Linked DNA regions of Methylosinus sp. H3A. The protein of the gene in region 1 interacts with the protein of each later gene in a pairwise test. Links are inferred from orthologs where the notes say so. Each region holds a gene or a part of one and is shown in the gene's direction. Other genes may lie near its edges.

Region 1 (3,175 bases):
GCTACAATTCGATCATGGCGGCGGGCGATCTCGTCATCGCCAATTCGCATTTCACCGCCTGCCACATCGCCGAGCTCTATCCGCAGGCCGAGCGGCGCATCGTCGTGATCGCGCGCGGGCTCGATCTGCGCGCCTTCTCGCCCTCCGCCGTCGAGCCCGCCCGCGTCGAGCGCATGCGCGCCGCATGGGGCGTGGCGCGGCACGAGCGCGTGGTGCTGATGCCGGCGCGGCTCTCGGCGCGCAAGGGCCATCTCGTGCTGATCGACGCGGCGAAGCTCCTCGTCGTCGGAGGCCTCTCGGATGTGCGCTTCGTCTTGGCGGGCGACGCGCCCAACGCCGCTTTTCGCGCCAATGTCGAAGCGCATATCGCGCGCGCCGGCCTCGAGGGCGTCGTGCTGACTCCAGGCTATTGCGCCGACATGCCCGCCGCCTATCTCGCCGCCGCGGTCGCCGTGGCGCCCTCGACGACGCCAGAAGCCTTCGGCCGCGTCGCCGTAGAGGCGCAGGCGATGGGCACGCCGATCATCGTCTCCGATCTCGGCGCGGCGGTCGAGACCGTGCTCGCCCCGCCGCAAGTGGACGCCGCCGACGCCACCGGCTGGCGCGCGCCGGCGGGCGACGCGGCCGCGCTGGCGCGGGCGATCCGCGAGGCGCTGGAGCTGCGTCCCTCCGCGCGGGACGGGCTGACGACGCGCGCACGGCAGCATGTGCAGACGCATTTTTCCGTCGAGCGAATGTGCGGCGCGACGCTCGACGCTTATGAGCTCGTGCTCTCGGCGCGCGCGCCCGGCGCGTGACCCGCGCCTTGCGAGGGCCTGAGGAAGACATGCGAGCGCCTGCGGAAGAAATGTTTCGACCTTCGCCCTACGAAGCGGATATTCTCCTTCCATAAAAGATATCTGGCGATCGATCGCAGCGCGACAAAAGGAGTTGGCGGATGGCTTATGATCTCATCGTCATCGGCACGGGGCCGGGCGGCTATGTCTGCGCGATCCGGGCGGCGCAGCTCGGTCTCAAGACCGCCGTCGTCGAAAAGCGCGCGACCCATGGCGGCACTTGCGGCAATGTCGGCTGCATTCCCTCCAAGGCGCTGCTCCACGCCTCGCATATGTTCGACGAGGCGGGCCACGGCCTCGCCGATCTCGGCGTCATCGTCGATCCGCCGCGCCTCGATCTGAAGGCGATGATGAAGCACAAGGCCGACACGGTCGCGGCGAATGTCGGCGGCGTCGCCTTTCTGTTCAAGAAGAACAAGATCGATTCCTATCACGGCGTCGGCCGCATTCTCGGCGCCGGACGCGTCGAGGTGACCGGCGAGAATGGCGCGACGCAAATTCTCGAATCACGAAATATCGTGATCGCGACGGGTTCCGCCGTCGCGCCGCTGCGCGACGTCGACGGCAAGGAGATCGCTTTCGACGAGAAGACGATTCTCTCTTCGACCGGGGCGCTCGAGCTCGACGCCCCGCCCAAGCATCTCGTCGTCGTCGGCGCCGGCGTCATCGGCCTCGAGCTCGGCTCGGTCTGGCGCCGGCTCGGCGCGCAGGTGACGGTCATCGAATATCTCGACCGCATATCGCCCGGCGCCGACGCCGAGATCGCGACGCGCTTTCAGAAGATTTTGGAGAAGCAGGGCTTCGCCTTCCATCTCGCCGCCAAGGTCACCAAGATCGAGAAGACCGCGGAGGGCGTCTCGGTCGCCTACGCCTCCACCAAGGGCGGCGGCGGCACGCCCATCGCCGCCGACGCCGTGCTCATCGCCACGGGGCGCCTTCCCTACACGGCCGGCCTCGGCCTCGAGGAGGCGGGCGTCCTCACCGAGCGCGGGCGCGTCGTCATCGACGAGCATTTCGGCTCCAATGTGCCGGGAATTTATGCGATCGGCGATGTGGTGCGCGGCGCGATGCTGGCCCATAAGGCCGAGGAGGAGGGCGTCGCTCTGGCGGAAATCCTCGCCGGCCAGGCGGGACATGTGAATTACGGCATCATCCCTTCGGTGGTCTATACGATGCCCGAGGTCGCCTGGGTCGGGATGAACGAGGAAGAGGCGAAATCGGCGGGCCTCGCCTATAATGTCGGCAAATTCCCCTTTTCCGCCAATGGCCGCGCGCGCGCCAACCGGCAGACGGAGGGCTTCGTCAAAGTGCTGGCCGACGCCGCGACCGACCGCGTGATCGGCGTGCATATATTGGGCTCGGACGCCAGCGAATTGATCGCCGAAGCCGGCGTGCTGATGGAGTTCTCCGGCGCAGCCGAGGATCTGGCCCGCACTTGCCACGCGCATCCGACCTTGTCGGAGGCGATCAAGGAGGCGGCGCTCGGCGTCGCCAAGCGCTCGATCCATTTGTGAAGCGCTCGCAAATCCAATCCCCTCATCCTTCGAGACGCCCGCTGCGCGGGCTCCTCAGGGCGAGGGGACTGGAGGTTTTTCGAGCGGCGACTCAGTGCAGACGGAACTCCTCGCCCACCAGCGAGATTTCCGCCGGGCGAATGAGACCGCTATGCGCCACTTGCACCGAATGGAGCCGCCCATCGAGGCTCCTCTGCCAGAAATCCAGGAATTTGCGCAATTGCGGAAATTCGGGCTGCAGATCGTAGTCCTGCCAGATGTAGGATTGCATGATCGCGGGATGATCGGGCAGACGGTAGAAAATATTGGCCGTCGTCAGTCCATAGCCTTCGAGCATGCGGCGAAATTCGCGCGACGCCATTCGACGCCTCCTCTTCGATCGCGTGAAACGATAGGTTCGACTGCGATCATCATGCAAGGAGAATGCCGAATAAACTTTTAAAAACAATATGCTAGCAGCAGGCCACAGCGAGTGCTGATCCGCGTGGCGGCCGCGCTCCGAAAATGGGAGAGCGCGGACGCCGTTTCTCGAGAAGCCGCCTCACTGCACGAGCGTGTCGGCGCCGATTTTGGCGACCTGCGCATCCTGCTGCGACGTGGCGCCGGAGACGCCGATCGCGCCGATGATCTCGCCCTTGTAGACGAGCGGGACGCCACCCTCGAGCGGGGTGACATTGGGCAGGCTCAGCAGAGCGACGCGGCCGCCGGCGACGGCGTCCTCGAGCGCTTTGGTCGGACGCTTGAACAGCGCGGAGGTGCGCGCCTTGCGCGTCGCCGTCTCGGACGACGAGGCCTGCGTGCCGTCGAGGCGCTGCAGATAGAGGA
Region 2 (3,219 bases), 720 kb from region 1 along the record:
CAATGGCGCGCAGGTCGTCTTCGATCAGTTCCTCTCCGCCGGCGAGCGCAAATGGCTGCGCATGTCGGGCCTCGTCTGCCTGCTGCCGCATGGCTATGAGGGGCAGGGGCCGGAGCATTCCTCGGCCAGGCTCGAGCGCTATCTGCAGCTCTGCGCGGAGGATAATCTGCAAGTCGCCAATTGCTCGACGCCGGCCAATTACTTCCATATTCTGCGTCGGCAATTGCATCGCGACATTCGCAAGCCGCTGGTGTTGATGACGCCGAAATCGCTGCTGCGCCACAAGCGCTGCGTGTCGCGTCTCGACGAGATGGGCGAGGGGACGATGTTCCATCGCTTCATCTCCGACGACGCGGAGTTGCAGCCCTCGGAAAAATTCCGCCTCGCGCCCGACGACAAGATCGCGCGCGTGATCCTGTGCTCGGGCAAGGTCTATTACGACCTGTTCGAGGAGCGCGAGTCGCGCGGTGCCAATGACGTCTATCTCCTGCGCGTCGAGCAGCTCTATCCCTTCCCGTTGAAGGGACTGGTGACGATGATGTCGCGCTTCAAGCAGGCCGATGTCTTCTGGTGCCAGGAGGAGCCCAAGAATATGGGCGCCTGGTCCTTCGTCGAGCCCTATCTCGAATGGGTGCTGACGCAGGTCGGCGGCAAGTCCAAACGCGCTCGCTACATCGGCCGTCCGGCTTCGGCCTCGACCGCGGCGGGCACAATGTCCAAGCATCAGGCGCAGCTGCGGGCCTTCCTCGACGAGGCCTTTGCGACGCGCATCTCTTTGGCGGCGGAGTGATCATGACGGAAATCCGTGTTCCGACGCTCGGCGAATCGGTGAGCGAGGCGACGATCGGCCGCTGGTTCAAAAAGCCGGGCGACGCTGTCGCGGCGGATGAAGCGCTCGTCGAGCTCGAGACCGACAAGGTCACACTCGAGGTGAATGCGCCCGCCGCCGGCGTGCTGACCGATGTGATCGCCAAGGATGGCGAGACGGTCACGCCCGGCGCGCTGCTCGGGCAGATCGCCGAAGGCGCCGCCGCTGCGCCGCGTCCGGCGCCCGCGGCCCCCACCGTCGCGCCGCCCCCCGCAGCAGCCGCGCCGGCCGTTGTCGCCGAAGCGTCGGCCCGGCCGCCGGCGCCCTCCGCCGCCAAGATCGCGAAAGAGCAGGGCGTCGATCTCTCCGGCGTCGTCGGCTCCGGCAAGCAGGGTCAGCTGCTCAAGGGCGATGTTCTCGCTCTCGCGGCGCGGTCCGCGCCCGCGCCCGCGGCGCCTGCGCCCGTGAACGCTCCGGCGGCGCCGCGTCCGACCGCCCCGGCGGCCGACGCCGAGCGCGAGGAGCGGGTGCGTATGTCGCGCCTGCGCCAGACCATCGCCAAGCGCCTCAAGGAAGCGCAATCCAACGCCGCCATGCTGACGACCTTCAACGAGGTCGACATGTCGTCGGTGATGGCGCTGCGCAATCGCTACAAGGATTTGTTCGAGAAGAAGCATCAGGTGAAGCTGGGCTTCATGGGCTTCTTCGTGAAAGCCTGCTGCAAGGCGCTGGAGGAGGTGCCGGCCGTCAACGCCGAGATCGACGGCGCCGACGTCATCTATAAGCACTACTGCCACATCGGCGTCGCCGTGGGCACGGAAAAGGGCCTCGTCGTGCCGGTGGTGCGCGACGCCGACCGCCTCAGCGTCGCCGAGATCGAGAAGGCGATCGGCGAATTCGGCCGCAAAGCCCGAGAGGGCAGGCTCGATCTCGACGATCTCACCGGCGGCACTTTCACCATCTCCAATGGCGGCGTCTATGGCTCGCTGATGTCGACGCCCATTCTCAACGCGCCGCAATCGGGCATATTGGGCATGCATAAGATCGAGGAGCGGCCTGTCGTCGTCGCCGGCAAGATCGAAATCCGCCCGATGATGTATCTCGCCCTCTCCTATGATCACCGCATCGTCGACGGCAAAGAGGCGGTCACTTTCCTGGTGCGGGTCAAGGAACAGCTCGAGGATCCTGCGCGGCTCGTGCTGGATTTGTGACGGTTTCACGAAAAAATCCGAGCCGCCCCTGAAAATCGGCCGCTGCGATGCACAGATATCTCCCGTGCTACGAAAGTAGGCGTCCGCCGAGCGGGTCGATACGACCGCCGAGGAGTGTGAGATGGAAGGCAAGACCGCGACCGAGAAAAGATCCCCCCTGCTGACCCCTGAGCAGTTCGCGCATCTGGGCGATGGTGCGATCGCCTATGTGCGGACGATGCGCTCGGAGGACGTCAAGAGGCTCTATCCGCAGGCTCCGGCCATAGAGCCCGGCCTGACCCTCTTCGCGTTGCTCGGCGCGGACGGCACGCCGATCGTCCTCGCCGATACGGAAGAGGGCGCCCTCGCCAACGCCTGGCAGCAGCAACTCCAGACCGTCAGCCTCCACTGAGGCAGGCTGACGGGGCGACGAAAGTGGGATAGACTCCATCGGTCGAATGTCGTGGCGAGGATTTGGGCCGTCGGGAGAGCGGCGCTTCGTCCGTCGCCGTCGGAGCATGGAGATGTCTCATGAACGACTCTGCGCATAGTCGACGCCAACCCTTCGATCGACGTTGGACGATCCGTTCCGAGTTTCAGCTTCGGGAAATCCTCGCGGAGGAGCGCGAGCGCCTCACGCCCGAGACTGGGGCGACGAAGCGCTCGATAGGTGAACGCCGGCCCGGGTGGGTCGCCGCTTTCTTCCATCCCATCGGCGTTTTCTTGCGCATGATAGCGAGCGGCTTCGAGGCGACGCGGCCGCTCGAGGATGAGATCGGGACGATTTCGGCGCAGGCGCGAAAACTCTCGAAATCGATGCAGGATTACGGGTCGGAATTGCGCGGCTATGGGGCTTGGGCGAAGAATTTCTGAGCGAGAATTTTTCTGAGCGAGTGAATTCGTCGATTTCATTTCGAGGAGCGCGTACGAGTGTTCGGGGGGACGAGAGAGACATTGGCTCAGCTCGCGACGAAGCTGGCCGATCTCTATAAGGAGCTGGTGACGACGACGGTGCAATTCGACGAGTTGCGTCGATACACCAAGGAATCGCTCGACGAATTCAAGCGCCTGCTCGAGCGGCAAAGCGATAAGATCGACCGCATCGAGCGGGAGCGGATCACGGCCGAGGCCGAGTTGACGGCGAGAATCAAATTCTTGGAGGGACGGCTCGACGTGTTGAGCGAAAAAGCGCTCCACCTCGCCGTCGCGGACATCGCCGCC

Evidence for each region.
Region 2: the proteins of lpdA (region 1) and odhB interact in binary tests that used the Escherichia coli proteins (3 or more experiments, as listed by UniProt). The link is inferred for Methylosinus sp. H3A from one-to-one orthologs.

What each region holds. Positions count from the first base shown.
Region 1 is NZ_JADNQW010000005.1:1,051,797-1,054,971, forward strand. Bases 283-3,143 are described here. They hold lpdA (dihydrolipoyl dehydrogenase), read left to right. Parts: upstream 283-937; coding sequence 938-2,350; downstream 2,351-3,143. Other genes in these bases: IY145_RS08050 (glycosyltransferase family 4 protein), read left to right, coding at 283-797; IY145_RS08060 (usg protein), read right to left, coding at 2,442-2,711; IY145_RS08065 (GlcG/HbpS family heme-binding protein), read right to left, coding at 2,892-3,143. Also shown: more of IY145_RS08050, read left to right, coding at 1-282; more of IY145_RS08065, read right to left, coding at 3,144-3,175. UniProt on the Escherichia coli protein: Lipoamide dehydrogenase is a component of the glycine cleavage system as well as of the alpha-ketoacid dehydrogenase complexes.
Region 2 is NZ_JADNQW010000005.1:332,674-335,892, reverse strand. Bases 1-2,905 are described here. They hold odhB (2-oxoglutarate dehydrogenase complex dihydrolipoyllysine-residue succinyltransferase), read left to right. Parts: upstream 1-792; coding sequence 793-2,019; downstream 2,020-2,905. Other genes in these bases: IY145_RS04610 (hypothetical protein), read left to right, coding at 2,530-2,871; IY145_RS04615 (DUF1150 domain-containing protein), read left to right, coding at 2,141-2,410; IY145_RS04625 (2-oxoglutarate dehydrogenase E1 component), read left to right, coding at 1-790. Also shown: IY145_RS04605 (hypothetical protein), read left to right, coding at 2,953-3,219. UniProt on the Escherichia coli protein: E2 component of the 2-oxoglutarate dehydrogenase (OGDH) complex which catalyzes the second step in the conversion of 2-oxoglutarate to succinyl-CoA and CO(2).